DNA from 2 places in the Anoxybacillus sp. ST70 genome. Region 2 is predicted to be linked to the other one. Evidence: a T-box and tRNA genes for the amino acid it is inferred to sense, from the RefSeq annotation. Region 2 holds a T-box; the other holds one or more tRNA genes.
The links. A T-box is a leader RNA that pairs with one kind of tRNA and senses whether it is charged. The one in region 2 lies ahead of serS (serine--tRNA ligase), so its partner is inferred to be a tRNA-Ser.
Positions count from the first base shown of each region.

Region 1 (21,900 bases), on a different contig from region 2:
CGAAAACAAGGAAAAAATCCGGTATTTTATGCACGGAATATTGGTGTAGATCATCAAGTGCAATGTTGGAAAGAAAAACAAACAGAATGGAAAAAAGAGGCGTAAAAATGAGGCTGCAATCAAGCAGCCTCATTTTTTTAAATAAGCGGGTAATTCAATTATAAAACATGAACCATTCCCGAATTCGCTTTGAACACGCATCGAGCCTTTATGCAATTCAATAATTTTTCGTGACAAAGATAAACCAAGACCTGTTCCCGTCGGCTTTGTCGAAAAAAACGGATCGAAAACGTGATGAATAATGGTAGAAGGGATACCAGGCCCATTATCGCGCACATAAATTTGAACGAGATTATTGTGCAATTTCGTTTCAATGTCTACCCGTAACGATTTTTCCGTTTTTGCTTCAATCGCATTGCGAAATAAGTTAATAAACACTTGCAATAGTTGATTTTTGTCAATGTTAACAACGTATCGTTGTAGTTTTTCATCTAAATGATACGAAAGCTCTACGTTATGAAGAAGCGCTTCACTTCGTAACAAAAGATCTAAATCATGTCGAATAAATTCGTTTATTCCAATCCATTCTGCTTTTACTTCACTTGGTTTTGCAACGTTTAAAAAATCTGTAATAATATCATTTGCTCGATCAAGTTCTGGGATGAGAAGTTGATCAATGAGAGTAACGATATGTTTAGGCAGTTGTTCTTTTAAAAACTGTAAATATCCTCGTACTGTCGTTAAAGGATTTCGAATTTCGTGGGCAATCCCTGCCGCAATCCGGCCGGCGATCGCCAGTTTTTCTGCTTCTTTTATTTGATTTAGCGATTGAAACATACTAATTACGCGTTTAATTGACCCATCTTCGTTATATAAAATGCGCGTATTAATGATGCCATAATATCGATCGAGCACTTCACAATTGTAAAGAGGTTGCTTTGTCCGCAACGTTTTTAACGTCATAATTTGTTCATCAGGAATGTTTAACAATTCGCGAATATGTTTACCGATCATTTCATCGCGATTTACCCCGACATCGTTTGCTGCCTGTAAATTACATAATGTAATTTTTCCTTCAGCATCCACGAAAACGATATGGTGAGAAACAAGATCAAAAATAGGTGATAAAAACTGTTCCACTTGTTCAAATGGATAGTCTTTTTGCAAATCAATATTCCATTGCAAAATAGATGTTTTGTTTTTTTCCTTCTCTATTGTTTCAACCGTTGGGGAAGGAATATTTCTTTCTTTTTTTATTATTTTTCCAAGTTCGTAATCAACGTATGAAAACGGAAAAGAAATGTGTTCCACAAAGCGTTTATATAAGCGTATTTCTTCTTCAAGCTCATTTATTTTTTGCTTTAGTTGTTCATGACTTTCCATCCTTCTAACTCCTTATTTCACTATTCCTATGTTGAAGTTTAACGCAAAATGAACGGCTCGGCTAGTATGTAAATAAAATTTTATAAAACTATGTTCTAAATGAAAAATGTGATAAACAACAAGATATGAGAATAAGATGGGAAAGAATAAACGAGAAGGAGGAAGGAAAATGACACCTCAGTTTATGTCTTTCATCGATCCTTATGTTTATCAAACCTTGCAAACGATTAGAGGAAAAGAAGTCATCATTGAAACGGTGCGCGGAAATGTGCAAGGCATTATTCAAGATGTGAAGCCTGATCATATTGTATTAAAAAGTAACGACACCCTCTTTTTTGTCCGCATTCAGCAAATCGTTTGGATTATGCCGAAATAAAAAAAGGAGGGGACTCAATGTTTACAAGAATAAACAAGCTTCAAATTGAGTTGCCAAAATCTACGTATGCAGACGCTAATGCAGCAGCGGCCGTTCAAGAGTTACTCGGTGGAAAATTTGGAGAAATGTCAACGTTAAACAATTACTTGTTTCAGTCATTCAATTTTCGGGAAAAGAAAAAATTGAAGCCTTTTTACGATTTAGTTGCAAGTATTACCGCAGAAGAATTAGGTCATGTCGAGCTCGTTACAACAGCTATAAACTTATGCTTAACAGGAACCACACATGAAGGCGCTCCTGATATTACACCCATGCAAAACGGGGTAGATCAACGAAATACGTATCATTTTATTGCAACGGCACAAACAGCATTGCCTGGAGATTCGATGGGAAAATCGTGGTCAGGTGACTACGTGTTCAATAGTGGAAATTTAGTGTTAGATTTATTGCACAATTTCTTTTTAGAGTGTGGAGCACGTACACATAAAATGAGAGTATATGAGATGACCGATCATCCAGTCGCACGAGAAATGATCGGCTATTTACTTGTCCGAGGAGGTGTGCACGTCATCGCTTATGCCAAAGCACTTCAAATTGTTACAGGGGTGGATGTCACAAAAATGTTGCCGATTCCGAATTTAAGTAACGATAAATTTGATGCGGCAAAAAAGTACGAGGCGCAAGGGTGGCATAGAAGACTATATACGTTTAGCGAACATGATTTTCAAGATGTTAAACAAATTTGGAAAGGAACACATCCGCTTGATGGAGGACAACTCGAGGTCATTCAAGGGACGCCATCAGGTGCACCGATTCCAGATTTAGAAGCAGTGGAGGAAACATTTGCCCCCGGCATTTCATACGAGGACTTTCTTGAAATTGCTAAGCGCCTTCAAAAATCAGCCGGTTTGTAAAATAAGCTATGCTATGCGCATAGCATTTTTTTTGGGTTCATTTTTATAATAAAACTATGTTCTAAATAATCAATGTAAAACAAAAAAGAGAAAGAAACAAGAGACAATTGCTTGCACCTCTTCAAATCAAATATAATAAAAAGGACACAAAGGAGGATGAAAACCATTGATTACGCTACAACATATTCAAGAAGCTCAACAACGAATGAAAGCGGTCGTTCATAAAACCCCCCTTGAATTTTCACAAACATTTAGTCGTTTATCGAATAATCGTGTATACATGAAGTTAGAAAATTTACAGAAAACAGGTTCATTTAAAGTACGCGGATCTTACAACAAAATTATGTTGTTAAGTGATGAAGAAAAAAGCCGGGGAGTTATCGCTGCTTCAGCCGGTAATCATGCACAAGGGGTAGCTTATTCAAGTAGAATGATCGGTATTCCATGCACAATTGTCATGCCTAAAGGGGCACCATTAAGTAAAATTCAAGCGACACAAAGTTACGGCGCAAATGTGATTTTATATGGGGATGTGTTTGATGAGTCGTTAGAATACGCCAGAAACCTCCAACAAAAAACAGGAGCGACGTTTGTTCATCCTTTTGACGATCCAGCTGTCATTGCTGGACAAGGAACAATCGGGCTAGAATTATTTGAACAACTAGACGATATTGACGCAGTGATTTGCCCGGTTGGAGGTGGGGGATTGCTAGCTGGTATAGCGATTGCGATGAAACAAAAAAATCCAGCTATTCGTGTATACGGCGTGGAATCTGCTGCTTGCGCGAGCACAACAGCAGCTAAACAACATAATCAACCGATTGTCATTACGCCATCCAATACGATTGCGGACGGCATTGCTGTGAAACGAATTGGAGATTTAACTTTTTCATACATACAAAAATATGTTGATGATATTGTTTGCGTAGAAGAAACAGATATTTCACGGACGATGTTATATTTGCTCGAGCGAAATAAATTGCTTGTTGAAGGGTCTGCGGCTTGCTCACTAGCAGCCTTATTGTATAAAAAAATCCCACTTGAAGGAAAAAATGTTGTAGCCATTTTAAGTGGTGGAAATGTCGATGTCACACTCATTTCAAGAATTATTGAACGAGGGCTCGTTGAATCAGGACGATTCGTCACATTTTCGACAGTCATTTCTGACAAACCAGGGCAGTTAAATAAATTGTTGCGAATTATCGCAGATTTAGAAGCGAACGTCATGTCCATTGATCATCAACGAATGGGCACAAATGTTCTTCCAGGGCAAGCAGAAATTCGATTTTCCCTTGAAACAAAAAATAGCGAGCATATTGATCAAATTCAGCGTGTATTGATCGAATCTGGATACATGATCCGCCGACTAGACTAAACATGTAATTTGTAAATTTTCTTCCTTTGCGTAAAACAATGCTTTTAAACTGATTTATTTTTTACTATTATTAAATTAAATAAATGATTGTCACTAAAGGTGGGGAGAATAAATGAAGCAAATAGAGTTTTTTATCGTTCCGCATCCAAGAGGACCTGTGCGAGTAGATGTATATAAAAAAAATGGATCATACGAAGCGCATGCTAAGTTTAAAGATGTGGCGACAGCGCAAGCGAGCGGAAACGATAAACATTTTGCGGTATTACAAGCGCTACATGAACTTGCTAAATTTTTAAATAAATATAAAGGATCTTGAAGGAGGAATCAATGATGATTCATTTAAACTGGCATGAAAGACCAACGATAAAAACGGTTGTGTGCAACCATACAAATGCTGAAAAATACATTGTACATAACGTATTAACACCTGGAAAAGAGTATGAAGTGAAAAATGAAACGGATGATTTTTATTTTATTATTGATAACCGTGGAAAAGTTGGGGGATATTATAAGCATTATTTTACAGAAAAAGCGGTGTAATGCCGCTTTTTTTCATTTTCTACACAACCTTCTCAAATAAATTTCACAATTATGTACTATACTAGCTTACGGATTGAATGAAAATGAGGGGGATCGTTAGTAATGAAAAAATGGATCGTACTGTTAATCGCTGCACTTTTCTTCGCTCTAGCAGGATGTAACAACAATCAAGCGGAGGAAAAGAAAGAAGAAACAAAACAAGCAGAGGAAAAACAAACAGAACAAAACAAGGAACAGTCAAATGAAGAAGATGTATTTGCGAAAGCAGCAATGGCTGAACCTGATGAAAACACTGTATGTGTGTTTTGTAACATGAAAGTATATCCAAAAGAACATGAACTCGGCAAATTTACAGCGAAATCTGCGACAGAAAACGGTGACGTCTTGTTTTTTGATGACATCGGATGTTTATTTAACTATGAGCGCGATCACGGTGAAGCTGCAAAGAAATATGTACGCGATTACAACACATTAGAATGGATTGAATTACAAAACGCGACAGTGGTGAAAGCTGACATTAAGACACCAATGAACTATGGATATGCGTTTTTTGCGAAGAAAGAAGATGCTGAACAGTTTGTAAGTGAACAACCGAATGCAACGATTGTATCTTGGGAAGATGTTGATCAAGTTGCTCATGAGCGTTATATGAAAAAGAAACAAATGATGCAAAATAAAAATGATGGACAAGGTCACGGTCATGGCGACAATATGCAACAAGATGGTCATCAAGATGGAAATATGAACAACGATGGACACAGCCATAATTAAAAAGCTGCCTTTTGGGCGGCTTTTTAATTTTTTTAGAAACTATTTACAACAACTGTATTATTTAATATAATACAGTTGTTACAGTTAGCACAGGTAGGGAGGAGGTGGCGATGTGTTTGATCTTGATTTACGAAGCCGAAAACCGATTTATGAACAGCTTATAGAAAAAATGAAAGAAATGATCATTCATGATGTGTTAAAACCAAATGAGCAACTACCGTCTGTTCGCTTGCTAGCGAAACAATTAACGATTAATCCAAATACGATTCAAAAAGCATATCGAGAATTAGAAAGAGAAGGGTACATTTACTCTATTCCCGGGAAAGGGAGTTTTGTCGCTAATAAAAAAAAGGCCATTTACGATGAAAAAGTAAAACAGCTAGAAGAAAGTATATTCAAACTATGTCAAGAAGCATTTTATATCGGGGTAAAAAAAGAACATATTTTTTCGATTGTGGAACGTGCACAAAGCACGATGCGAGGAGGAGAGGAACTTGATTCAAATTAATCATGTAAGCAAGCGATTTGGAGAATTAGAGGCGATTAAAGATGTGACATTTTCCGTCCCAAAAGGGTCGATTTATGGATTACTTGGATCAAATGGTGCTGGAAAAACAACACTGATGAAAATGATTGCAGGTATTTATAAACAAGACAAAGGAACGATTACTATTGATGGTGAGCCGATTTTCGAAAACATCAAGCAAAAAGAACGAATCATTTTTTTACCTGATGCACTCTATTTCTTCCCACATACAACAATTCGACAAATGGCTGACTTTTATCGTCATATATATCCAAAATGGAACGAAGAACGTTTCCGCAACATGCAAGAACTATTCCCAATTGACGTAAACAAAAAAATTCACCGCATGTCAAAAGGAATGCAGCGACAAGTTGCATTTTGGTTAGCATTTTCTACTATGCCTGATGTGCTTATTTTAGACGAACCACTTGATGGGCTAGATGCTGTCATGAGACAAAAAGTGAAAAACATTTTATTTCAGGACGTAGCGGAACGGGAAATGACTGTTGTTATTTCCTCGCACAACTTATTTGAAGTAGAAGATTTATGTGACCGTATTGGCATGTTACACCACGGTTCGTTCATCATTGAAAAAGAGCTAGATAATTTAAAAACCAATATTCATAAAGTCCAAGTGGCATTTCATGGGCAAGCTCCTTCTTCTTTTTTTCAACACATGGATGTTGTTTATCAAGAACAGCGTGGTAGCGTTTTACTTTGTATTGTTCGTGGAAAAGAGGAAGAGATCATTGCACATATTCAAAAGCATGAACCAATTTTGTTTGATTTATTACCATTAACGTTAGAAGAAATATTTATTTATGAAATGGGGGAACAAGGATATGCCATTGAAAACATTCTTGTTTAATCGTGGAATATTTACTCAAATTGTTCGCAACGTCGGTTGGGTCTCACTTATTTATTTCATCGGTTTACTTTTTGCTTTGCCTATTCATATTTTTATGATGAGCGAAAACAAAGATTGGCTTATGCATCATCAAACAGGGCGCATATTCGATATTGGAAGTATCATTCAGTTTGCCCTGATGTTCACACTCCCTATTTTACTCGCTATTTTTTTATTTCGTTATATGCAAGTGAAGCGATCAGCTGACCACATGCATAGTCTGCCAATCAAACGGGAGGTGCTGTTTCTTCAACATATTGTTGTTGGAATGATTATTTTAATCGTGCCCATCACAATCGTTGCAATATGTTTAATCGTCATGAAGCCGTTCCTTCCGGTTCCTTTATATTCATTTAAACATGTAGCTATTTGGTTTGTTAGTACCGTCGCGATGAATTTATTATTATTTTCTGGAGCTGTGTTTGTCGGAATGCTTACTGGCATGTCCATTTTGCAAGGCATGTTTGCTTACATTCTCTTTTTCTTCCCTGCTGGAATATTTATTTTACTTATATTTAATTTGAAATATTTTTTGTACGGCTTTGCATACGAATATTATTTATCTTCTAGCTTGAATGAGATGATTCCTTTTATTCAAGCACTAAATTGGGAGACAGAACGAATCCAACCGCTCGAAATATTGATATATGCTGTGCTGACTTTTATTTTTTATGGACTTAGTGTATGGTTGTACAAAAAACGACATATTGAAATGGCAACAGATGCGATTGTCTTTCGCCCACTCCGCCCGGTATTTACATACGGTTTCACGTTTTGTGTCATGCTTGTCGGTGGAGCATATTTTGGACAGATGCAACAAAAGATGAGTTGGGTGATTTTTGGATACGTATTTTCATCATTATTTGGTTACATCATCGCCCGCATGATTTTAGCAAAAACGTGGCGTGTATTTAGTCGTTGGAAAGAATACATCGGATATGTGGTATTTATCAGTATCGTTGGTTTATTATTTACATTTGATCTATTTGGATATAAGACGTATCAACCGTCATTAAACGAAATTGAACGAGCATATTTCGGTGACCACATATACTTTTTGGAAAACGATGAAATAGACGAGGAAAACGCCTTTTACTACGAAAAGGAAAATATTAGAAATATTTATTTATTTCATCAACACCTTATTGAACAACGAACATATCCAGTTAACGATAGACGTAATGTTGTTATCGGCTATGACTTAAAAAATGGAAAACGAATCGTTCGCGAATATACTGTTCCAACGAATTTATACAATCAATTTTATAAGCCGATTTTTAATTCCATTGAGTTCAAAAAGAATCATTATCCGATTTTACGTAAGACGAATTTTAAAGATGTCTTACAAATCAGAGTTGGTTCAGAAGATAAAGTCGTTCGCTTGCAAGATCGTGCTGATATTGAATCATTTTTAGCAGTCTTACAACAACAACTTTTACACGAAACGTTTGATGAAACAACAATAAATCGCAGTTGGGGTACAATTAGTATTTTGTATGAAAAATACGAAGAACAAGGAATAGAATGGAGAAAATCGTACCATCTGATTGAACAATGGCTACAAGATCGCGGTTTATTACAACAAGCGAGAGTGACAGCTGATGATATTGCTGAAATCAAAATTATTAAAAACACAAAACAAGTTCCACAGTATGACTGGACACCTGAAATGATTGAGAGAGAAAAAGCAACAATGGTCATTCACGATAAAGAAAAGATTGAACAATGCTTACAAATGGCTACTTGGAGAGAAGGAGATTATATTTTAGGTATTTACTATAAAAATGGTCGTATTGACATTCAAGCGTTTTCAAAAGATTTTGTTCCTCCATTTGTTCATTAAAAGACCTGTACGTTCAGGTCTTTTTTTCTTTGTTGGCAAACGAGGAGGATATTCGGTAATATATTGTTGTTCATGATAAAAAATAGAGAGGTTGACTAGCTGTGAGAAAAATTGAACTGTTAGCGCCAGCGGGAGATTGGGATTGTCTTCGTGCCGCTGTTGCCAATGGAGCAGACGCCGTTTATTTTGGTGTGGATAAATATAATGCACGTGTACGGGCGAAAAACTTTCGTATGGAAGAATTAAAAGATGTGATGGCTTATTTGCATAAATACAATGTTCGTGGATATGTTACTTTTAATATTTTAGTGTTTGAAAATGAGCTAGAAGAAGCAAAACAGCTCGTTGAAGCATGTATAGATGCAGGAGTAGATGCACTGATCGTCCAAGATTTAGGACTTGTGAAACTCATCCGCGATTTGTCGCCTGATTTTCCGATTCACGGATCAACACAAATGACCGTTACATCTCCAGAAGCTGTTGAATTTCTAAAGCCTTACCATTTAGAAGTCGTTGTACTTGGTCGTGAAAATAATTTAACACATATTCAAAAAATTGCTGAGAAAACGAACGTTCCTTTAGAGGTATTTGTTCACGGAGCACTTTGTGTATCATATTCCGGGCAATGTTTAACGTCAGAAATGTGGGGTGGGCGTTCAGCGAATCGCGGAGAATGCGCTCAAGCTTGTCGTCTTCCATACGATTTAATCGTTGATGGCGAGCAAAAAGAAATGGGAAACGTGGCTTATTTACTTTCGCCAAAAGATTTAGCTGCTCTTGATCTCGTTCCAGAACTCATTGAAGCAGGAGTAAGTACGTTTAAAATCGAAGGGCGATTAAAGTCACCAGAATATGTAGCGAATGTTGTCAGCAAATACCGAAAAGCTATTGATGAATATTTAGCAGGACGCCATTATACTCCTTCAACAGAAGAAATACGTGAGCTACAACAAAGCTTTAGTCGAGGATTTACACATGGCTTTTTAAAAGGAACAAACAACAAACAGCTTGTTGATGGAACATTCCCGAAAAGCCGTGGTGTATTTCTTGGAACGGTCAAAAAAGTATTAAAAGACGGTGTTTTATGTGAACTGCAAGCCCCATTAAAACGTGGGGATGGCATCGTATTTGATGCAGGCCGTCCAGAAGAAAAAGAAGAAGGCGGCCGCGTATACGATTTACGAAAACACGGGAAAAAAGTGGAGGGGGAAGTGGAAAAAGGTCTTGTTGAAATTGTCCCTGGTCGACATGACGTCAATTTAACGCGCGTGCGTGTCGGAGATCGCATTTGGAAAACGAGCGATCAAGAGCTTGATCGTCGTTTGCGTAAAACATTTGAAACCGAGCGGCCATATCAGTTGTTTCCTCTAACTGTGCATGTGTACGGTGAAACAGGAAAACCGCTCATTTCAACTTGGCGCGATGAAACGACAGGAAATGAAGTAATCGTTCAATCAGAGCAAATGTTAGATGTTGCGCAAAAGCGTCCGCTCACATTAGATTTTATAAAAGAGCAATTCGGGAGATTAGGCGGAACAATTTTTGAATTACAAGACGTTTATATGCATATCACAGGTAATGTTATTCTTCCGGTTAAAGAATTAAACCGAATAAGAAGACAAGCCGTTGAACAGCTTATTGAAAAGCGACAACGTCCGCGGCTATACATCAAGCAAGCCGTTGATTTAACATCTTCTTATCGACAAAAACAACGAGCAGAGAACCCTTCTTTAATGGCGCTTTGTCGTACGCTCGAACAAGTCGAAGCGGCATGTGATACAGATGTAGAAATGGTGTATGCGGATTTCGAATTTACAACCGATTATCCGAAAGCTGTGCAGATTGCACGAGCAACAAACAAACCGATCGCTTTAGCTACCACGCGCATTCATATGCCTGGGGAAAATGGAATTTTAAGAGGGATTTTAAAAGCTGAACCAGATGCCATTTTAGTTCGTAGTTTAGGAGCGGTGCAGTATTATACGGATCAATCAATAGAACAAACGTTAATTGGAGATTTTTCGCTTAACATCTCAAATCATCTAGCTGCACAGTTGTTTTTATCTCGAGGGCTCGATCGGATTACTCCTTCATACGATTTAAATATTCAACAAATGATTGATTTACTTGAAGCAGCACCAACAGAACATATGGAAATTGTTATTCATCAACATTTACCGATGTTTCACACTGAACATTGTGTATACTGTACATTTTTAAGTGAAGGAACCGATTTTACGAACTGCGGACGACCATGTGAAAAACATCGCGTATCGTTGCGTGACCGTATTGACATGCTTCATCCTGTTCGTGTGGATATCGGCTGCCGAAATACAGTGTACAATGCCATTGAACAATCTGGGGCAGAATATATTCCACACTTTTTATCCCTTGGTGTTCGCTCGTATCGTGTCGAGTTTTTGGAAGAGTCAGCGAAAAAAGTAGAAGAAGTCATCACATTATATCGCGAAGCGCTCGAAGGCGAACGGAGCGGAACAAGCGTATGGCGCACATTAAAAGCCATTAATCAACTCGGCGTTACACGAGGACAGCTAATCAAAAAATAAGCGGGCTCAAGCTCGCTTATTTTTTGTTATTTGTACATTTTGCTATAATAGTAAATGAACGAAAAAAGAAAGGGTGATTTGTATGCCAGCTGTTGAATCAAATATGTTTCCACTAGGAGAGAAAGCTCCATCGTTTGAACTTGTCAACGTGATCAACGGACAAATCGTTCGATTAGAAGACGTCAAATCGGATATTGCAACAGTAATCATGTTCATTTGCAATCATTGCCCATTTGTTAAACATGTTCAAGAGGAGCTTGTCCGTCTCGCCAACGATTATCAACCAAAAGGGATTTCATTTATTGCCATTAACTCAAATGATGTAGAAAAATATCCAGATGATTCGCCAGAAAAAATGAAAGAGGTAGCCGAACAGTTTGGATATCCGTTTCCGTATTTATTTGACGAAACACAAGAAGTAGCAAAAGCATATCAAGCTGCATGCACGCCAGACTTTTACATATTCAACGGTGCATTACAATGTGTTTACCGTGGTCAACTCGATGATTCACGACCAAGTAACGGAATCCCAGTTACTGGATCTTCTGTTCGTACCGCTTTAGATGCATTGCTTTTAGGGAAACCTGTTCCGAAAGAACAGAAGCCAAGCATCGGTTGCAGCATCAAATGGAAAGAAAAATAAAAAAACATTTGACATTTTTATTTCAAGCCTATATACTTAAGAAGTACCATTTCGTTCGTTATATCAATGATCGTTATAAGCTGCACCTTTGTCAGGTTCATCTTATAAGGACTTGGCGAAAGTGTAGCTTTTGTTTTATGAGTAATGAAACGGTGGTCAATTTTTAAAATTGTTTTGGAGGAATTTCACATGAACACAGGTAAAGTAAAATGGTTTAACGCAGAAAAAGGTTTTGGATTCATTGAGACGGACGGAGGTACAGACGTATTCGTTCACTTCACAGCGATCCAAGGTACTGGATTCAAAACGTTGGAAGAAGGCGAAAAAGTAACATTTGACATCGTGAATGGCAACCGTGGGCCGCAAGCGGCAAACGTCCAAAAAGCATAAATAGTCAAACGTACGGGGTCTCGCTTTTCGTGAGATCCCGTTTTTATATGCAACGAAACAAATTCTCACTGGCGCAGCTTCGGAGCTGCAAGGACGGAAGAGAGGTAGGGTTTCCGTCGTTTTTGTTTGTTCAACACGCTCTTGATGAGCGTGTATTTTTTTAAATAAAAATACAGAAAATTTGATAAAAAAACTATTGAAAAATGATGAATGATTCCATATAATAAACTCATGTTATAAAACTATACATAAGAATGTGAGGTAATGTAACATGAGTGAACTTCTCGTCTCTGAACAAACAAACACTTCGACGCTTGAACAAATTAAAGAAATCATCAAACAAAAACATGTGGAACTATTACATTTACAATTTGTTGATCTTGAAGGTGTTTTAAAGCACGTCACAGTGACAGCAGAACAACTAGATGATGTAGTAGAAGGAAAAATAATGTTTGATGGATCTTCTATTAAAGGTTTTTCCCCAATCAATCGCTCAGACTTATATTTACTCCCTGATTTACAAACATTTGCAGTACTACCATGGACAGTAGAAGAGGGGTATGCAGAAGCACGTTTTCTTTGCTCTGTGATGAATCCAGACGGAACGTTATTTGACGGCGATCCACGTAACGTATTGAAAAAAACAGTTGAACGAGCGAAACAAAAAGGATATACGATCTCCGTTGGCCCTGAATTAGAGTTTTTCTTGTTTAAAACGGATGAAAATGGGAATCCGACAACAACACCACAAGATAACGGCGGCTATTTTGAGCCATCACCAAAAGATCTCGGGGAACGAGTTCGCTTAGACATTTATCGTGCATTAAAAGCAATGGGATTTACGATTGAGGCTTCGCATCATGAAGTGGCTGAAGGTCAACATGAAATTAACTTTAAATATGCAGATGCGCTCAGTTCCGCTGACAATGCCACAACATATAAATGGGTTGTAAAAACGATTGCTAAAAAATACGGATTGCATGCCACATTTATGCCAAAACCGATTTTCGGTATTAACGGTTCAGGTATGCACGTAAACATTTCGCTATTTAAAGATGGAGAAAATGCGTTTTTTGATCCAGCGGATGACAATCAATTATCTGAAACGGCATATCAATTTATTGCCGGTTTATTGCACAACGTAAAAAGTTTCGCAGCCATTACGAATCCATTAGTCAACTCGTATAAACGTCTCGTCCCGGGATATGAAGCGCCTTGTTATATTGCGTGGTCGGCATCGAACCGCTCCGCATTAATTCGCATCCCTGCAAAACGAGGATTGGCAACACGCGTTGAGCTTCGTTGTCCAGATCCATCTGCCAATCCGTATTTAGCATTTGCAGTTATTGCTGAGGCAGGGCTTGATGGAGTAGAAAAAGAGCTCACTTGCCCAGCACCAATCGACGAAGATATTTTCCATATGACGAATGAACGTCGTAAAGAGCTTCGTATTGAAAACCTTCCAGGTAGTTTAGGGAAAGCGATTGAAGAATTAGAAAACGGAACGATTGGACGTCATACATTAGGTGACCATGTATTTAACGAATATATCGCAATGAAAAAGAACGAATGGGATAGCTATCGGACAGCTGTTCATGCTTGGGAGATTGAACATTATCAAGCAAAATTTTAAAAGCGGGCGATTGTGCTCGCTTTTTTGCATGTTTTCATTATGTGTTTAAACAACAAATCGTTTATGATGATACATAGAACATAACGAAAGGGTGGTATTGTGTCTAAACGAATCATCGGAATGATTGTAACGATTTGTGCCGCAACAACAGTGCTATGGACGATCGGTTTAATCGTCACTATTCAAGATCAATTTTTTTACGAAGCCTCCTCAATAAAACAACCAAAGCAAACAACGGCAAACACAAAGAAAAACGATGCGCTTTTCATTGTCGCACTTGGCGATTCATTAACGCGCGGGACGGGAGATGAGACAGGAAAAGGATATGTTGGCTATGTTGTAGATGAACTAAAAAAACGGACAAATCAACATGTCCAATTCACCAATTTAGCCATTAAAGGGCAACGATCTGCGCAATTGATTAGCCAACTGAAACAAAAAGAAGTGCAGCGGCAATTAAAAGCAGCTGACATGATTTTAATGACGATCGGAGGAAACGACTTATTTCGCGGTGGTGAAGCATTGAGAGACTTATCCACTACGCAATTAGAAAAAGAAAAAGAGAAATTTGTCCAGCAGCTACGTACGATTTTTCAGCTTGTTCGCACAGTAAACAACGATGCGCCCGTATTTTATATTGCTTTATATAATCCGTTCAATGATTTAGATAATGGGAAAGAAACATCTGCCGTTGTACGTAGTTGGAATTATGCAGCATCTGAAGTAGCAGCCGACTATCAATCCATTATTTGTGTGCCGACATATGACTTGTTTGAACTGCAAGTAAACGACTATTTATATACAGATAAATTTCATCCTAATAAAGAAGGATATAAACGAATCGGTGAACGTGTTGCCTCACTTATTACGTTAACGAAAGGAGAAGAATAATGGAAGAAACGTTAGTTGTACAACATGTACGAAAAACAATCGGAAAAAAAGAAATTATTAAAGGACTTTCGTTTTCGTTAAAAAAAGGGGAAGTGTTCGGCTTCTTAGGTCCAAACGGCGCAGGAAAAACAACGACTATTCGCATGCTCGTCGGATTAATTCGACCGACAGCTGGAACGATTTCAATTTGCGGCTATGATTTACAAAAACAATTTACAAAAGCGATCCAACATATAGGGTGTATCGTTGAAAACCCTGAACTTTATCCGTATTTAAGCGGTTGGGAAAATCTTGAACACTTCGCAAGAATGGTTCCAGGAATTACAGCTCATCGCATTCAAGAAGTGGTTGAACTCGTCGGTCTACAAAATCGGATCCATGATCTTGTTCGTACGTATTCGCTCGGCATGCGTCAACGCCTCGGTATTGCGCAAGCGCTACTTGGAAAACCGACGGTGCTTATTTTAGACGAACCAACAAACGGTTTAGATCCTGTCGGCATTCGTGAAATGAGACAGTTTATTCGCTCGCTTGCTGAAAAAGAACAGTTAAGTGTGCTCGTCTCATCGCATTTATTGAGTGAAATACAACTCATGTGTGACCGTGTGGCGATTATGTCTAAAGGAGAGATTATTCGTATTGATACGGTCGAACATTTGCTACAAGAACAAGCTCGGACATATTGGAGCGTTGATCCGGTAGATAAAGCAAAACAAATACTACAAAATGAAACGACTGTGCTTGGTGAAAAAGATGGAGCGCTCGTGACAATGTATGAATCAAACGAAACGATTGCGCGTTGCAATGCTCGTTTAATTGAAGCAGGAGTATATGTCAGTGGAATTGAACGCAAACTTCCAACACTAGAAGACTTATTTATTGAATTAACGGGAGGGGAAACGATTGATTAATCTTGTATACAATGAAATGTTAAAAATTGTTCGTAAAAAACGCTTGTTTATTATCGCAGCGATCGTTGCTGTTCTTGTTAGCTTATTTACATACGCGCAATTTAAACAAATCGAAACGATTCGAGAACGGATCGGAACGACAGATTGGCGTACACAGCTACAACAACAAATCATCGACACACAAAACCGCTTAAACTCAACAGGAATTTCTGAGGAGTGGAAAAAGTTTCTTAAAATCCGTTTACAGCAACAACAATATTATTTAGACAACAATATTAATCCAATGGCACCCGGTGCTCCAACATTTATGCGCATGTTTATTGAAAACTCCATTGAGTTATTTTTACCGCTTCTCGTTATGGTCATTGCAGCTGATCTCGTTTCGTCAGAAGCAAGCGGCGGAACAATCAAGCTGCTGTTGACACGTCCAGTGAAACGATGGAAAGTTTTAATGAGCAAATATATAGCGTTGATTTTATCTACGTCGTTTATCGTATTTTCTGTCGCTCTATTATCATACGCTATCTCTGGCATTGTATTTGGATATGGTGGATGGAATTTGCCGCTTTTAACAGGATTTTCGATTCAAGGCGAAGAATTAAATACAACAACTGTTCATCTTATTGCCCAATGGAAATACTTGCTTATTGAATTCGGGCTCGCTTTTTTTGTTTCGCTCGTCGTCGGTACACTTACGTTTATGTTATCCGTGTTAATACGTAGTACAGCCGCAGTGATGGGAATTATGCTAGCTGCTCTTATTTCAGGTGCAATTTTATCAAGTATGGTATCATCGTGGGAGTCTGCAAAATATTTGTTTATGGTAAATTTACGACTCACAAGTTACATTAGTGGAATGGCGCCACCGATTGATGGGATGACACTTTCTTTTTCAATGACTGTACTCGCCATTTGGGCGCTTGGTGCACTAATCGTTTCGTTTTACGTATTTACGAAAAGGGATGTTTACTAATGGAAAAAATGATTTATACGGCAATGGATGCATTACGACACCGAACACCAACAATTATGGATTTCGACAAATTTGCTACATATGCTGTTCTTCTTCCACTTATCCGTCAACACGATGACGTGTTTGTTTTATTTGAAGTACGTTCATTTCAATTGCGTCGACAGCCCGGTGAAATTTGTTTTCCGGGTGGAAAAATGGATCCGTGTGATCAAAATCCACAAGAAACAGCCATTCGGGAAACATGTGAAGAGTTGGGGATTGAAACAGAACATATTACACATGTCGTTCCACTTGATTATGTGCTTTCACCATTTGGGATGGTCATTTATCCGTTTGTTGCATTTGTGAATAACGCACACATGCAAATTAATAAAAAAGAAGTGGAAGATGTATTTACCGTCCCGTTATCTTTTTTTATTGAAACGAAGCCACAAATATATCGTGTTCAATTCGAACCAAAGCCTGAAGACGATTTTCCATTTGACGATATTCCTGGAGGAAGACAGTATAATTGGCGACCAAGGCAAATAGAAGAACATTTTTATTACTACAAAGACAAAGTCATTTGGGGATTAACCGCAAAAATTGTTTATCATTTCGCTAGACTTATTGAACAGACGAGGGGAGAATAAGTATGGGACAACCTGTTGATTTAGGATTTGGCATTTCACTTATTGATTTATATGATCTACAAACTGCCCAACGAACAGGAGCGTATGTTTTTCATGAAGAAGAAGTGACAATTATTGAAACAAGTGCGAGCCCGTCTATCCCGCATTTACTTAAAGGACTAGAGGCACTCTCTATTGATTTACACGATGTAAAAAATATTATCGTTACACATATTCATTTAGATCATGCTGGTGGAGCTGGATTATTATTAAAACATTGTCCAAATGCTCGCGTATTTGTTCATCCAAAGGGGATGCGCCATTTGGTCGATCCATCTCGTCTCATTGAAGGGGCAAAAGCCGTTTATGGTGAATCGTTTGATGCTTTATTTGACCCGATTGTTCCCATTCCTGAAGAGCGATTAATTGTAAAAGAAGATGGGGAAACGTTACAAATCGGAAAAAATCGTACATTAACGTTTCTTCATACACCAGGGCATGCAAATCACCATTTCTCTATTTATGATCAAAAAAGTAACGGCATTTTTACAGGCGATACAGCCGGTGTCTTTTATCCTCAATTGCTTTCGTATGGTGTAGAGTTATACCTGCCGTCTACATCGCCAAATCAATTTGATCCCGAGGCGATGCGCGCATCGATTGAAAGATTTATGACGTTGCGTCCAGAGCGAATATATTTTGGTCATTTTGGTATGTCAACACATACACAAGTAGTTTGGGATCAACTTCATTACTGGTTACCGCTCTTTGTACAAATCGGTCATGAGATTGTAAATGAGCAAATGAATCAATCGTTTACAGAAAAAACAGAGGCTGTTTCCAATCGTTTATTTGATCATATCCAAACATTTTTGCGCAAACAGCAAGTACCTGATGATGCTGATGTATATAAAATACTTCAACTCGATTTACAAGTGTGTGCAATGGGTCTTGTTGACTATATGGAGAAACAAAAAAGGTAATTGACGAAAAATCATGTTTTCGCTATAATTTCTTTGGCACCCCACTGATACGGAGGAGTACCCAAGTCCGGCTGAAGGGGTCGGTCTCGAAAACCGATAGGGGTGTCAAAGCCCGCGGGGGTTCGAATCCCCCCTCCTCCGCCATATCTCCTCTTTTATTCCTTCTTTGTAATCTTCAACTTTGTTTCTTTATTTCAATTGCGAGGATGTGACAATTTGAAAAAATATTATGTCGTTTGGGAAGGGACGAAAACAGGCATTTTTTCTTCTTGGGACGAGTGTAAACCGTACGTCATTGGCGTTCCAGGGGCAAAATATCGCTCATTTTCATCGAAAGAAGAAGCAGAACAAGCATTTGCGTCTGGTCCGTTTGTAAACCGAACGAAAAAAAATAAAGTGCTTGCAACGAACTATGTAGAGGAAAGTATTTGCGTAGATGCGGCATGTAGCGGAAATCCAGGATGGATGGAGTATCGAGGAGTACATACGAAAACAGGGAAAGAGTTGTTTCATGTTGGACCGATGATCGGAACAAATAACATTGGGGAGTTTTTAGCCATTGTCCACGCATTAGCATGGTTACAACAACAAAACAAAAGTTTGCCGATTTATTCTGATTCGGCAACAGCTATAAAATGGGTAAAAGGAAAAAAAGCAAATACAACGCTCGTTCGCAACGCTGAAACAGAACGTGTCTGGCAACTTGTTGAACGTGCTGAAGCGTGGCTGCGCACGCACCATTATACAAATGAAATTATGAAATGGGAAACCGAGCAATGGGGAGAAATTAAAGCAGACTTTGGACGAAAGTAAAAGGAGAGGGATATTAACCTTCTCCTTTTTGCATGTCATCGAGTTGTTGTTTTAATTTTTGTTTATCCAATTGTTCACCGATCATGACAAAATGTAACGGGACATTCATTTCCTCTTTCATATAAAGCGGTGTGCCGTATGCATACTGAAAGGAATAAACTCCACTTGTATGAGTAAAGCGTAAAAATCCTTTCATGCGGTAAATAGTATCAGGAAGTTGTCGTACCCAGTGTTCGAACACGTCTAAATCAATTGGACTTGTAAATGTATGTACGTATGTTTGAATGCGTAGTCTTTCGATATTCATTCGCTCATGCTCGTTTCTCATCCGCTTCGATAACAAATGAATATCTTCCATTCGCACATTAGAAAACGTTGTGAAAATTGTGCGCGCCTCGCTGTTGATCGTTTGTAATTCAAACGATAATTTCGCTTGTTCATCCGGACGTAATATATCTGTCTTATTGACAATTAATACATCCGCGTGACGAACTTGTTCTTTTAACAACATTTGCAGGGGAATGGAGAGTTGTTGACGATTCATCCAACGTGTTGCGTCGATTGTCGTAATAATCCCCCCCATTTGAATGCGACCAGCAAACAATGGCGACATACACGCATCGAGTACTTCAACAGGATGTGCTACCCCTGTCGTTTCAATATAAATGACATCTAACTCATGTTTTTGAAGGAGGGAATAAAGCTCTACTTCAAATTGATCTTGAATGGTGCAACATACACAGCCGCTTAATAATTCGCTTAACACAGCATCTTCTAAAACGGCATGCGAATCAATAGATACTTGACCGATTTCATTCATTACCACAGCCACTTTCCGTCCACGCTCGTTTTCATTTTGTAGTAGTCGCTTTAATAATGTCGTTTTACCACTTCCGAGAAATCCAGATAAGATGTATATGTCTGTATGTTTCATAAAGTTCTCCTTTCTACATGTTCTTTTTTGATCATAGTCAAAAGTAATGCATAGCACAAGAAAAATATATCGTGCATCGATGGGCAATTTGCTTAAAAGAGAAAAAATGATGCATCTGTCCTTGCATACCTTTTGTTTTCTTTCATATACATATCTTTGTAATCTTTTTGGAAAAATTTTTATCATCTATTTACAAACTTATCTTATCATGTATATAATTTACTATATCCAATCATTTGAAAAGGAGGGAAGGACCATGACGACAATGACAGTAGCATATTGCACAATCGAACAAAGAAAGACTGGTCCAACCTTCCCGTGTGAAGATCATTGATCTTTTCATAAGCGCTCACATGCCGCAAGGAAGGTACTGTTCCTTGCGGCTTTTATTTTCAGTCCGCAAAGGGATCTTCTCTTGCGGATTTTTTATTGAAAGGAGGTGAGCAAGCGATGAAGTTTCATTTATTTTTCTTAACGATTTCTATTCAACGACGAATATGGACGGCTGAAGAAATAAAGCAAGAACAGCTCATTCATCAACTTGAAGAAGAGATGATGGATCGAAAATGTTCAATGTACCAATTGTTTTAATTTGGAAAACAAACACATGTTGAAGGGGGAATGAAAAATGAAACAACAACGCTCGAAAACAAATGTGACTTGGACGGTAGATGACGATTAGTTTTACGCGACAAGAGTTGATCTCTTATAGATCAGCTCTTTTTTCTTTACAAAATCTTTACTTGTTCATATAAGTATATGATTATATAATGATTAACGGATGAAGGAGGGAGGTATATGTATCACGAAGAAGTTGCAAATATGTTAAAGTTACTAGGCGATAAGACTAGACTGATGATTATCAGTATATTGAACGAAACAGACTGCTGTGTATGTGAGCTTGTTGACATGTTACAAATGAGCCAGCCAGCCATTAGTCAACATTTACGAAAATTAAAAGACAACGGTTTAGTAAAAGAATCAAAAAAAGCGCAGTGGGTATTTTATTCACTAAATAAAAAACATGAGTTTTATCCAATGATGCAAAGCATTTTTGCTTATTTGCCAGATCCAAAAGAGCGCATTCGTCCACTTGAGGAAAAAGGAATGCGTATGCAGTGTGAATAAAAAGAGAGGAGTGGTTTTTTGCTTTCCGTTATTCTTGCATCACTGATTTTTCTTATTACCCTCGTTTTTGTCATTTGGCAACCGCGCAATTTATCCATTGGTTGGTCTGCCTGCGGGGGCGCCTTATTAGCGTTGCTTGTTGGAGTCGTTGATTTCCAAGATGTTATAGATGTAACAAACATTGTTTGGAATGCGACGCTTGCTTTTATTGCGATCATTATCATTTCTTTAATTTTAGATGAAATTGGTTTTTTCGAATGGGCAGCGTTACATATGGCGCGTGCGGCTAAAGGAAATGGGATGAACATGTTTATATTCGTCTCTATTCTCGGCGCACTTGTGGCAGCGTTTTTCGCAAACGACGGCGCTGCACTCATCTTAACACCGATTGTATTAGCCATGGTACGTGCATTGCAGTTTGATGAACGAAACGTATTGCCATTCATCTTAGCAAGTGGATTTATTGCAGACACAACATCTTTGCCACTTATTGTAAGCAATCTTGTCAATATTGTCTCTGCGGACTTCTTCCATATTAGCTTTGCTGAGTACGCATCGCGTATGATTGTACCAAACTTTTTCTCGCTCGCAGCGAGCATCGGGGTACTTTACTTATATTTTCGAAAAGACATTCCGAAACGTTATGATTTATCGCATGTCAAACAACCATACGAAGCGATTAAAGACGTGCGCATGTTTCGATTGTCTTGGATCGTTCTTGCGGTTTTATTAGTCGGTTATTTTGTCGGTGAATTTGTAAATATCCCTGTTTCGTTTATTGCTGGTGC
Region 1 covers NZ_JAHZOF010000006.1:2,550-24,449, reverse strand. Annotated here, with positions in the region: gene K1I43_RS09325 (alanine/glycine:cation symporter family protein) at 1-105, shown strand, start outside; gene K1I43_RS09320 (two-component system sensor histidine kinase NtrB) at 130-1,383, opposite strand; gene K1I43_RS09315 (YuzF family protein) at 1,553-1,759, shown strand; gene K1I43_RS09310 (manganese catalase family protein) at 1,777-2,673, shown strand; gene ilvA (threonine ammonia-lyase) at 2,840-4,048, shown strand; gene K1I43_RS09300 (hypothetical protein) at 4,161-4,364, shown strand; gene K1I43_RS09295 (DUF6501 family protein) at 4,379-4,588, shown strand; gene K1I43_RS09290 (nitrous oxide reductase accessory protein NosL) at 4,691-5,359, shown strand; gene K1I43_RS15940 (GntR family transcriptional regulator) at 5,472-5,867, shown strand; gene K1I43_RS09280 (ABC transporter ATP-binding protein) at 5,854-6,753, shown strand; gene K1I43_RS09275 (DUF6449 domain-containing protein) at 6,728-8,635, shown strand; gene K1I43_RS09270 (U32 family peptidase) at 8,737-11,202, shown strand; gene K1I43_RS09265 (thioredoxin family protein) at 11,285-11,845, shown strand; gene K1I43_RS09260 (cold-shock protein) at 12,035-12,235, shown strand; gene glnA (type I glutamate--ammonia ligase) at 12,507-13,868, shown strand; gene K1I43_RS09250 (SGNH/GDSL hydrolase family protein) at 13,968-14,759, shown strand; gene K1I43_RS09245 (ABC transporter ATP-binding protein) at 14,759-15,670, shown strand; gene K1I43_RS09240 (ABC transporter permease) at 15,663-16,643, shown strand; gene K1I43_RS09235 (NUDIX hydrolase) at 16,643-17,275, shown strand; gene K1I43_RS09230 (MBL fold metallo-hydrolase) at 17,278-18,237, shown strand; tRNA gene K1I43_RS09225 (tRNA-Ser) at 18,289-18,381, shown strand; gene K1I43_RS09220 (ribonuclease H1 domain-containing protein) at 18,454-19,050, shown strand; gene K1I43_RS09215 (CobW family GTP-binding protein) at 19,064-19,984, opposite strand; gene K1I43_RS09210 (YrzI family small protein) at 20,435-20,575, shown strand; gene K1I43_RS09205 (ArsR/SmtB family transcription factor) at 20,783-21,112, shown strand; gene K1I43_RS09200 (arsenic transporter) at 21,131-21,900, shown strand, end outside.
Region 1: it has a tRNA-Ser gene. The T-box ahead of serS (serine--tRNA ligase) is inferred to sense a tRNA for this amino acid. The anticodon was not compared.

Region 2 (11,530 bases):
ATACCTAGAAAACCTGTCACGGTTACTGTAAACAAATTAATAGGCAAATGGATACCTGATACATCTCCGACAACATTAATTAAAAAAATAAATAAAGCTCCGATGACAAGACGAGCAATTCCTTCACCAATTAACCGAGTCAAACGTATCGGAATACCAATAAGCAAAATAATAACAATGAGACTGACGATCGACACAATGACAACTGTTTCATTCATATTTTTCTCTCCCTCAATCTTTTTTATTTTTAATATATGTTCACCTCACTTCTGTATGACAAGCCTATATAAAAAGGGAAGAGGTATCATCCCTTCCCAATCGATACTTTTCGTTTTTTAGCTTCTCGGAGAAGAAATAAATACTTAGCTTCAGCAATTTTTAAATCAAATATGACCTTTTCAGAAGGCTCAACACTTTTTTCTATTAATTGTTTCTTATCCATCCACTCATCCCGATAATGTTGTAATCGTTCAATCAGTTGGTCGTTAAATTGTTTGCGCAGCCACCCTTTTCTTTTCCAAAACACTATAGTTCCCTTCTTCCTTCCAGAGCTTTAGATAATGTCACCTCATCGGCGTATTCTAGATCACCACCAACGGGCAATCCGTGGGCAATGCGCGTAATTTTAACACCTGTTGGCTTTAATAGCCGGGAAATATACATCGCTGTCGCTTCCCCTTCAATATTCGGGTTCGTGGCCAAAATCACTTCTTGAACCGTTTCATCTTGAAGACGTCTAAGCAATTCAGCAATTTTAATATCTTCAGGACCAATTCCTTCCATAGGGGAAATCGCTCCATGTAACACATGATACAACCCATTATATTCTTTCATTTTTTCCATAGCAATCACGTCTTTCGGGTCTTGAACAACACAAATGATCGAGCGATCTCGCTTGTCGTCCTCACAAATATAACAAGGATCTTTATCGGTAATATGGCCACACGATGAACAATACGTTAAATTTCTTTTTGCATTTACAAGCGCTTTTGCAAAATCTAATACTACATCTTCTTTCATATTTAACACAAAAAACGCCAGACGGACGGCCGTCTTCGGCCCGATGCCTGGCAATTTCATGAAGCTGTCGATTAATTTCGATATCGGCTCTGGGTAGTACATAATAGCCTCCTAGAATAATCCTGGTATATTCAATCCTTTTGTAAACTGTCCCATTGTTTGTGCAGTTAACTCATCAACCTTTTTTAACGCATCATTCGTTGCAGCGAGCACTAAATCTTGCAACATATCGATATCTTCTGGATCAACAACCTCCTCTTTAATTTTCACTTCTAAAATTTGTTTATGACCATTGGCAATAACGGTAACCATTCCACCGCCTGCTGTTCCTTCAACTGTTTTTTCTGCTAATTCTGCTTGTGCTTTCTCCATATCTTTTTGCATTTTTTGCATTTGCTTCATCATTTTTTGCATATTTCCCATTCCACGCATCATTTTCATCATTCCTCCATTATTCTTTAATTTCAATTAAGTTTTCACCAAACCACTTTTTCGCTTCTGAAATGAATGGATCTTCTTGTTCATGTTGTTCATCCCCATTTGTTTGTTGGCGAATAAACTGCTCTCGAATTTGAAGCCATTCACTTTCAGGAACAGGAATCGTATCAAGTTTCTTTCCCGTTAACTCAAATAATACGTGCTCTAAATTATCTTTAACATAGTTACTATTATCAGCAACCATCTTACAATGAATTTCATATTTAAATTTTAACACAAAAGCTGCGCCACTTGCTGCTACAGGTTCACTCTCTTGTAATAATGCCGCATGTGACACTTTATTTTGCTTTTTTAACGTCTCAAGCACATGTGGCCAATTTCCTTTAATAAGAGATAAATGCTGATGTGTTGCTTGGCGAAGCACTTCATGAATGCGCCCCACCGGTATTTTATAGTCTGTCCGAATACTTTTCCCTGTTTTTTTCACCGATTCACTTGTTTCTGAAGCAGAGGGCTTTACACCTGTCTCTTGTAGCCTTGCTAATTGTTCTTCTAACTGTTTCACCTTCTCTTCTAAGGCCGGAGAAATCGAAGTTTTGATTACTCGTTCCTCCTCATAACAAAGCTTCACAATCGCAACTTCCATATGCACGCGCGGATGGTTCGTTAGGCGCATATCTTGTTGACTTTTACTTAACAAATCGATCGCTTCATATATAAGCGATGTTGGAATCATGTCAGAAAGCTCACGAAATCGTTCATCAACGAGCACACGATGCGTCACATCCTCTAGTTGAGGTGCCGCTTTATATAAAAGCATATCCCGATAATAGTAAATTAAATCTTCGACAAGACGATTCGGGTCTTTCCCTTGTTCCATTAAATGTTGAAAAAGACGCAACGCCTCAACGGTCTTTTTTTCGTATATCGCGTAAATTAAATCTGCAATTTTTCGTTGTGAAACTGCACCTGTAACCGCTAACACATCTTCCAGTAACACACGATTGTCACTAAAAGAAATGGCTTGATCGAGCAAACTTAACGCATCACGCATCCCACCATCAGCAGCACGTGCAATCGCAAATAGTGCCTCTTCCTCTACGTCTATACCTTCTTCTGCAACAACCGTTTTTAACCGAGAGACAATTGACTTTAACTCAATGCGTCGAAAATCAAATCGTTGACATCGCGAAACGATTGTTAAAGGAATTTTATGTGGTTCTGTTGTCGCTAAAATGAAAATCACATGTTTCGGAGGCTCTTCCAACGTTTTTAATAACGCATTAAACGCCCCGATGGATAACATATGCACTTCATCAATAATATACACTTTATACGGTGCCGACGTTGGGGCAAATTTCACCTTCTCCCGAATGTCGCGAATTTCATCCACTCCGTTATTTGATGCTGCGTCAATCTCTAACACATCAGAAATCGAACCGTTCGTAATGCCTAAACAAGTCGGACATTCGTTGCATGGCTCTGCTGTTGGACGATGCTCGCAGTTTACCGCTTTAGCAAAAATTTTAGCTATACTCGTTTTCCCTGTCCCACGTGGACCTGAAAATAAATATGCATGTGAAATCTTTTGTTGAAGCAGGGCATTTTGCAACGTTTTTGTCACGTGTTCTTGACCGACTACATCCTTAAAACTTTGCGGTCGAAAAACACGATATAAAGCTTTATAACTCACGAAACTGCCCTCCTCTTTGCTCATATCCCATTCATTATATCATTAAAAAACATATGAAAAAAGCACTTGCCTTTTGAGCAAGTGCTTGTGTGCAGAAATATGTAAATTGCCGTGCACCTTCTGTCGACTAGCTGCCATAGACGTTACTAGAGTAGTTAGCTCAGTTCAGGCACCCCTGCGGCACATGGGAGCGTCCGCTTACTGCTGCTTCCTTCCGGACCTGACAGGGTTCACGGATTCCCATTGCGCAGGACCCAAACGTCAACACCACTTACTCTAGGCAGACTCTACAGCAAACTAGCCTAAAGAAGGAATTCAGCCTCGCTAGAGCGGATTGCGAGTACAGGGCACCGCTACCTCCCCGCTTAGCACGGCAATGCGTTATCGCTAACGCAAGTATAAGTATATCTCTTTTTCATATAAATTGCAATGACTACACAATGGAATTTAATTGGAATTCGCTCTATTTTTTTCTTCCTTTTTTTTGTTGACGTAAACGTCGAAAAAATTCGCTCAGCATTCCACCACATTGTTCAGCTAATACTCCGCTAACAACTTCCGCTTGATGATTAAAGCGTGGCTCTTGCAATAAATTCATTAATGTTCCCGCACATCCTCCTTTCGGATCGCTCGCCCCAAACACAACCCGCTTGATGCGGGAAAGAACAATCGCTCCAGCACACATCGCACAAGGTTCTAACGTCACATACAGCGTTGCTTCTTCTAATCGCCACGTACCTAGTTTTCGACACGCTTCATCGATAGCTAAAAGCTCCGCATGTGCAATTGATCGTTGATCTCGTTCACGCAAATTGTGAGCTCGCGCAATCACTTCATCGTTGTATACAACAACTGCACCAATTGGCACTTCTCCGATATTCTCCGCCTTTTTTGCTTCTTCAATAGCTAAATGCATGTAATACTCATCATTTCTCATTTTTGAGACTCCCGTACTTTTATCATCTATAAAGTATATCAAAATAAAAAAGCAACATACAGACTAATCGTTTTATGTTAAAATAAATTTTGTCTGTCTACACAGACGGTTTCACCTGAAGGAGGTTACACAATGTCCCACGTGCCCTTTATTACTGTTGAAGGTCCAATCGGTGTTGGAAAAACATCATTAGCAAAGGTCATTTCAGACTATTTTCAATATGAATTGTTAAAAGAAATTGTTGATGAGAATCCTTTTTTAGGTAAATTTTATGAAAACATCGAAGAGTGGAGCTTCCAAACGGAGATGTTTTTTCTATGCAATCGTTACAAACAGCTAGAAGATGTCGAAAAAAAGTTTTTAAGCAATGGGAAACCGGTTGTAGCTGACTATCATATTTTCAAAAACTTAATCTTTGCTAGACAAACGTTAAAGGGAAAACAATACGAAAAATATGTGCAAATTTATGACATTTTAACAAACGACATGCCAAAACCAAATGTCGTCATTTATTTGCATGCTTCATTACACACGTTGCTCAAACGTATCGCGATGCGAGGTCGTGAATTTGAAAAAAATATTGATCCGAACTATTTGCAACAATTATCACATGCTTACGAACAAGCAATGGAGCAATTTGAACAAGCTCACCCTCACATTCCTGTATTACGGTTTAACGGAGATGAGCTCGATTTCGTTCATCGTGACCAAGACCGATTTTTCATTTTAAACGAACTGCAATCTGTTCTTAAAAGGAGCTTAGAACAATGAATTTACGAGAAAAATATCATATTCCAAGCGATGCTGTTATTACCATTGCCGGAACGGTTGGTGTAGGAAAATCAACGATGACAAAAGCGTTAGCTGATGCACTTCAATTCCGCACCTCTTTTGAAAAGGTAGACACAAACCCTTATTTAGATAAATTTTATGCTGATTTTAAACGTTGGAGTTTCCATCTTCAAATTTATTTTCTTGCAGAACGATTTAAAGAACAAAAACGTATTTTCGAATATGGCGGAGGATTTGTTCAAGATCGATCCATTTACGAGGATACTGGGATTTTTGCAAAAATGCATTTTGAAAAAGGGACGATGTCAAAAGTCGACTATGAAACATATACAAGTTTATTTGAAGCGATGGTCATGACACCTTATTTCCCACACCCTGATTTACTTATTTACTTAGAAGGAAGTTTCGAGGAAATCATTAAACGCATTCGTGAACGCGGTCGCCCAATGGAACAACAAACACCAATTGAATATTGGAAAGAAATGTACGAAAGATATGAAAGATGGATCAACAGTTTTAATGCTTGTCCTGTTTTGCGCATTAACATTAATGAATACGATATTATTCGCGATGCCCAATCGATTGAGCCGATCGTCGCAAAAATTGGTTACATGATTGAACAATATCGCAAATTAAAAAAATAAGGATGCCCTCGCTTCATTTCGGGCATCCTTTCGTTTTGCCTATATAAAACAAAAATTCGTTACATATCGTAACGAATTATTCAATAAACAATCTCCATTTTATGCGCTGTGGTTTTGTGAACATTCGAATGGTGGCGGAGGAGGAGGGATTCGAACCCCCGCGCGCCTTTCGACGCCTCTCGGTTTTCAAGACCGACCCCTTCAGCCAGACTTGGGTACTCCTCCGTATCGACATGTATTAATTTATCATAATCATTATCCTATGTCAACACTTTTTATGAAAAAAGGGGAGGGCATTCTCCCCTTATGCAATGACTTCTTTTCCTCCCATGTATGGGCGAAGCACTTCCGGAATAACGACAGTTCCATCTTCTTGTTGATAATTTTCCAAAATCGCTGCAACTGTTCGTCCAATTGCTAAACCAGATCCATTTAACGTATGCACATGTTCTGGCTTTGCTTTTGGGTCTCGACGGAAACGAATGTTTGCACGGCGAGCTTGGAATGCTTCAAAATTGCTGCAAGAAGAAATTTCTCGATACGTACCATAGCTTGGCAACCATACTTCAATGTCATATTTTTTCGCTGCAGTAAAGCCTAGATCAGCTGTACACATACTCATCACACGATACGGCAAACCTAATAATTGTAAAATACGTTCCGCATCATTTGTTAACTTTTCGAGTTCTTCATAAGAATCTTCCGGTTTTACAAATTTGACAAGCTCTACCTTGTTAAACTGATGCTGACGAATTAATCCGCGCGTATCTCTTCCTGCCGATCCCGCTTCTGAACGGAAACATGCGCTATAAGCAGCATATTTAATTGGCAAATCGTCCGCTGATAAAATTTCATCGCGATGTAAGTTAGTCACAGGAACTTCTGCTGTTGGAATTAAAAAGTAATCTTCACTCTCGATCCGGAACGCATCTTCCTCAAACTTCGGAAGCTGCCCTGTTCCTGTCATGCTTGCTCGATTCACAATGTACGGTGGTAAAACTTCTTCATATCCGTGCTGTTCAACATGTACGTCTAACATAAAGTTAATTAACGCACGTTCCAATCGTGCTCCAAGGCCTTTATAAAACACAAATCGACTTCCTGTTACTTTTGCTGCGCGTTCAAAATCTAAAATTCCAAGCCGATCCGCAATTTCCCAATGTGGTTTCGGTTCAAAAGAAAATGAACGTGGCTCTCCCCATTTACGAATTTCTACATTGTCATCTTCTGATTCGCCAATCGGCACAGAGTCATGCGGAACGTTTGGAATTGACAAAAGCAACGTCTCAAGCTGTTGTTCCACTTCTCGTAATTCATCATCAAGCACTTTAATACGATCGCCAACTTCACGCATTTCAGCAATCAGATGGTCTGCGTCTTTTTTCTCACGCTTTAAGATGGCAATTTGTTGTGACACATCGTTGCGCTTATTTTTCAATTCCTCCGCTTGTGCAATTAATTCACGGCGACGACGATCGAGCTGCTCGAATTGTTCAAAATCCGTTAAGTCCTCGCCACGATGCTGGAGTTTTTGTTTTACTTCCTCAAAATTGGCACGTAAAAATTTTAAGTCTAACATCATCATTCCTCCTTTTTGATTTATGAAATAAAAAACTCCCGTCCCAAAAGAAAGGGACGAGAGTATTCCCGCGTTGCCACCCTAGTTGAAGACGTGTGTCTTCCACTCGAGACATGTAACGGTTCTCACCGGAAATGCCTACTAACTTCACGCGTTCAGCATTTCGCTCCAGGATGGATTCACAAGTCATTCCTGCCGATTCACACCAGCCATCGGCTCTCTGAAAGGAAGAGGGCTTGTTACTAGTTCCTGTCATCGCTTTTTCTTTATATCATTTTCTTGGAAATAATGTACTATAAGTTTAAACAAAATGCAACCTGTTTATTCTTTCGCTTCTTTAACCATGTTTATAAAATATTGTGTCATGCGATGATCGTCCGTTAATTCTGGATGGAACGAACATCCTAAAAATTGTCCTTGTCTTGCCGCGACAATACGGTCCTCATATGTCGCAAGGACATCAACGTCGTCTCCTACGGAAACAATGTGCGGAGCTCGAATAAATACACCAATAAAATCGTCCGCAACGCCTTTAATTGTTAAAGATGCTTCAAAACTTTCGCGTTGGCGTCCGAATGAGTTGCGTTCAACTGTAATATCCATTAAACCAAGGTGTGGTTCATCGTAACCAACAATTTTTTTTGCTAAAATAATCAAGCCTGCACACGTTCCAAACATTGGCTTTCCTTCACGCGCGAATTGCTTCAGCGGTTCCATAAACCCGTATTTGTCCATTAAACGACGCATCGTCGTACTTTCTCCGCCTGGAATAATAAGGCCATCAATATGCGCTAGTTGCTCCACCTTTTTAATAACTACCGCTTCGGCACCACACGCTTCAATTGAACGTACGTGTTCACGTACGGCTCCTTGCAATCCGAGTACCCCTATTTTCGTCATGTTCATTGCTCCTTTATATTACCATCCACGTTCTTGCATCCGTTGTTCAGGAAGCAACGAAGAAATATCAATCCCTTTCATCGCTCCACCTAGTCCTTTTGATAAATGAGCAATTAATTCATAATCTTCGAAATGAGTTGTCGCTTCAACGATGGCACGCGCATATTTTTCAGGGTTTTCTGATTTAAAAATACCTGAACCGACAAATACACCGTCAGCACCTAAATGCATCATTAACGCGGCATCTGCTGGTGTTGCGACACCACCTGCTGCAAAGTTAACGACAGGAAGACGGCCAAGACGTTTAATTTCTAACAGCACTTCAAATGGTGCGCCTAAGTTTTTTGCCTCTGTCATTAACTCATCTTCGCTCATGCTAACAACTTTACGCACTTGAGCATTTACTTTTCGCATATGGCGAACAGCTTCGACAATATTTCCTGTTCCCGGTTCACCTTTTGTGCGAAGCATAGATGCCCCTTCAGCAATGCGACGAGCCGCTTCACCTAAATCACGACAACCGCATACGAACGGTACAGTAAATTGACGTTTATCAATATGAAATTCTTCATCTGCCGGCGTCAACACTTCGCTCTCGTCGATGTAATCTACACCAAGCGCCTCTAATACACGCGCTTCAACATAATGACCGATACGCGCCTTCGCCATGACTGGAATCGATACTGCTTTCATCACTTCTTCAATTACAGTCGGGTCAGCCATGCGTGCAACGCCACCTGCTGCACGAATATCCGCTGGAACACGCTCAAGAGCCATAACAGCTACTGCACCTGCTGCTTCAGCAATTTTCGCTTGTTCTGCGTTCACGACGTCCATAATGACGCCACCTTTTTGCATTTCCGCCATTCCGCGTTTTACACGTTCTGTACCTGTAACCGCCACCGTTCATTCCTCCCATTATGTATATCGTTATTGTGATATTGTACTGAAAAATCAACCCAGCGACAACTATTCATCACTGCAGTACACTATCCATATTCTAGCATACGTTTTTATTAGGTAAAAGTATAGAAACACTAACTACATTTTTTTATTTTAACTCAATTTTTTTAAAAATCACAATAAAAATTTTAAAGCCCTCTAAAAAGAGAGCTTTAAAATAATCCTTTAATCGCATGTGAAGCACCATTCCAAATATCACTGAATAATTCACCAATCGCCCGCATCGCCAAAACGAAACCATTTGCTTTTTCTACAGCCCGCTTTGTTACGATCTCTACCTTTTCTCTTTCTTTTGTTAAGTAACCATAATCTGTTCCTTCATATTTCACGTACATATATCCTACTTTTTGTCCTTTTTTCACAGGAGCTGTTAACGTTTCTTTTTCAATGACGACAACAGGCTTATATTTTTTTTCTTCCCCTCGCTTAATGACAAGCGACAATGGTTGTTTTGTTGCAATCGCAACTTCTTCTTCTTTTCCTTTCTTTACTGCTACTGTTTTATGTTTTTTTATAATATAACCTTTTGGATACAATTGTTGCACCGTATAGTTGCTAAATGCGTAATCCAACATTTTTCTCGTCTGTTCAAAGCGCGACAAATGCGTACCTTTTCCATTCGTTTTCGCATTCATCACAACGGTAATAAAGCGCATGCCATTTCGCTCTGCTGTACCTGTAAAGCAATATCCTGCAAATTCTGTATATCCCGTTTTAATCCCATCGACACCTTCGTATGCTGCAACAAGTCCCGGAAGCATCCAGTTCCAGTTATCCATTTTAATTTGATCATCTGTTCCTTCCCGGAAATACTTACGAGGAATACTTGCTGTTTCTAAAATTTCTGGGAACTCATGATATAAATGATATGCTAATGTCGCTACAGCACGAGCAGACATCACATTTTCTTCGTTATCTCCGCTACCTGCAGGGTGCAATCCTCCTAAATCTTTGTTATTTAACCCTGTTGCATTGACAAACTTGTAATCTTTTAATCCCAACTCTTTCGCTTTTTCATTCATCATTTTAACGAAATTTGTTTCCGAACCACCAACAATTTCTGCAATAGCAACTGTCGCCCCGTTTGCTGAGTAAATCGCCATCGCTTCATACAGTTCACGCACTGTATATTTCCCATCTTTTCTCAACGGAACATTCGATAAATCGCGCTTTTGGGAAATTTGATATACATACTCACTTACTGCATATTCTTGATCCCATTTTACGCGCCCTTCATGAATAGCCTCTAGCAACAAGTATTCCGTCATCATTTTTGTCATACTAGCAATTCCTAAAACCGCATCAATGTTTTTTTGATATAAAATCTTCCCCGTCTCCGCTTCAACAAGAATAGCGGCATCTGCTTCAATATTTAGTACGTCTTCTTCCGCTTTTATATTTTGCGGTAAAGTCACCATAAATAAGAACATTGCTGCAATGGAAATGATGAAGCTCTTGTACCATGTTTTCACGCTCAAACCCTCCAACTCTGTTTTACATAACCGTTATTTTAACATACTCTTGTAAAAAAAAATAGACAGAGGAATCTTCCACCTCTGTCTAGTTGTTATTACATGAATGAGTAGTTTGGAGCTTCTTTCGTAATTTGAACATCGTGAGGGTGACTTTCTCTTAATCCTGCTCCAGTCATGCGCACAAATTGCGTTTTTTCTCGCAATTCTTCTAAGTTTTTCGTGCCACAGTAACCCATTCCTGCACGCAATCCCCCAACAAGTTGATAAATCGTATCGGCAAGCGGTCCTTTATAAGGTACTCGTCCTTCAATACCTTCTGGAACAAATTTTTTATTATCTTCTTGGAAGTAACGATCTTTACTTCCTCTCTCCATCGCTCCCACTGAGCCCATCCCGCGATATACTTTAAATCGTCTACCTTGGTAAATTTCCGTTTCTCCAGGGCTTTCAGACACTCCTGCAAGCAAGCTGCCAAGCATAACAGCATGTCCACCAGCTGCTAAAGCTTTTACAATATCACCAGAATATTTAATTCCTCCATCAGCAATAATAGCTACACCGTATTTTCGCGCTTCTGTTGCACAGTCATAAATCGCTGTAATTTGTGGTACGCCGACACCTGCGACAACCCGTGTCGTACAGATGGATCCCGGACCAATGCCAACTTTAATAATGTTCGCTCCTGCTTCAATTAAGTCGCGCGTCGCCTCTGCTGTCGCGACATTTCCTGCGATAATATTTAAAGTTGGATATGTGTCGCGAATTTTCCGTACCGTCTCAAGTACACCTTTAGAATGACCATGCGCTGTATCAACTACAATAACATCGACATTTGCTTCCACAAGTTTTTTCACACGCAACATCGTATCTGCAGTAACTCCAACAGCCGCTCCAACAAGAAGACGTCCTTTTGCGTCTTTTGCTGCGTTTGGAAATTCAATCACTTTTTCAATATCTTTAATAGTAATAAGTCCCTTTAACACACCTTGATCATCAACGAGAGGGAGTTTTTCAATTTTGTACTTTTGTAAAATTTTTTCCGCTTCTTCTAATGTTGTTCCAACAGGGGCAGTAATTAAGTTTTCTTTT
Region 2 covers NZ_JAHZOF010000021.1:1,401-12,930, reverse strand. Annotated here, with positions in the region: gene K1I43_RS15135 (pro-sigmaK processing inhibitor BofA family protein) at 1-218, opposite strand, end outside; gene K1I43_RS15130 (YaaL family protein) at 305-526, opposite strand; gene recR (recombination mediator RecR) at 526-1,122, opposite strand; gene K1I43_RS15120 (YbaB/EbfC family nucleoid-associated protein) at 1,132-1,455, opposite strand; gene dnaX (DNA polymerase III subunit gamma/tau) at 1,472-3,151, opposite strand; RNA gene ffs (signal recognition particle sRNA large type) at 3,261-3,525, opposite strand; gene tadA (tRNA adenosine(34) deaminase TadA) at 3,615-4,088, opposite strand; gene K1I43_RS15100 (deoxynucleoside kinase) at 4,221-4,859, shown strand; gene K1I43_RS15095 (deoxynucleoside kinase) at 4,856-5,524, shown strand; tRNA gene K1I43_RS15090 (tRNA-Ser) at 5,657-5,749, opposite strand; gene serS (serine--tRNA ligase) at 5,829-7,103, opposite strand; T-box leader at 7,153-7,368, opposite strand; gene pdxT (pyridoxal 5'-phosphate synthase glutaminase subunit PdxT) at 7,425-8,003, opposite strand; gene pdxS (pyridoxal 5'-phosphate synthase lyase subunit PdxS) at 8,022-8,906, opposite strand; gene K1I43_RS15070 (D-alanyl-D-alanine carboxypeptidase family protein) at 9,119-10,396, opposite strand; gene guaB (IMP dehydrogenase) at 10,537-11,530, opposite strand, start outside.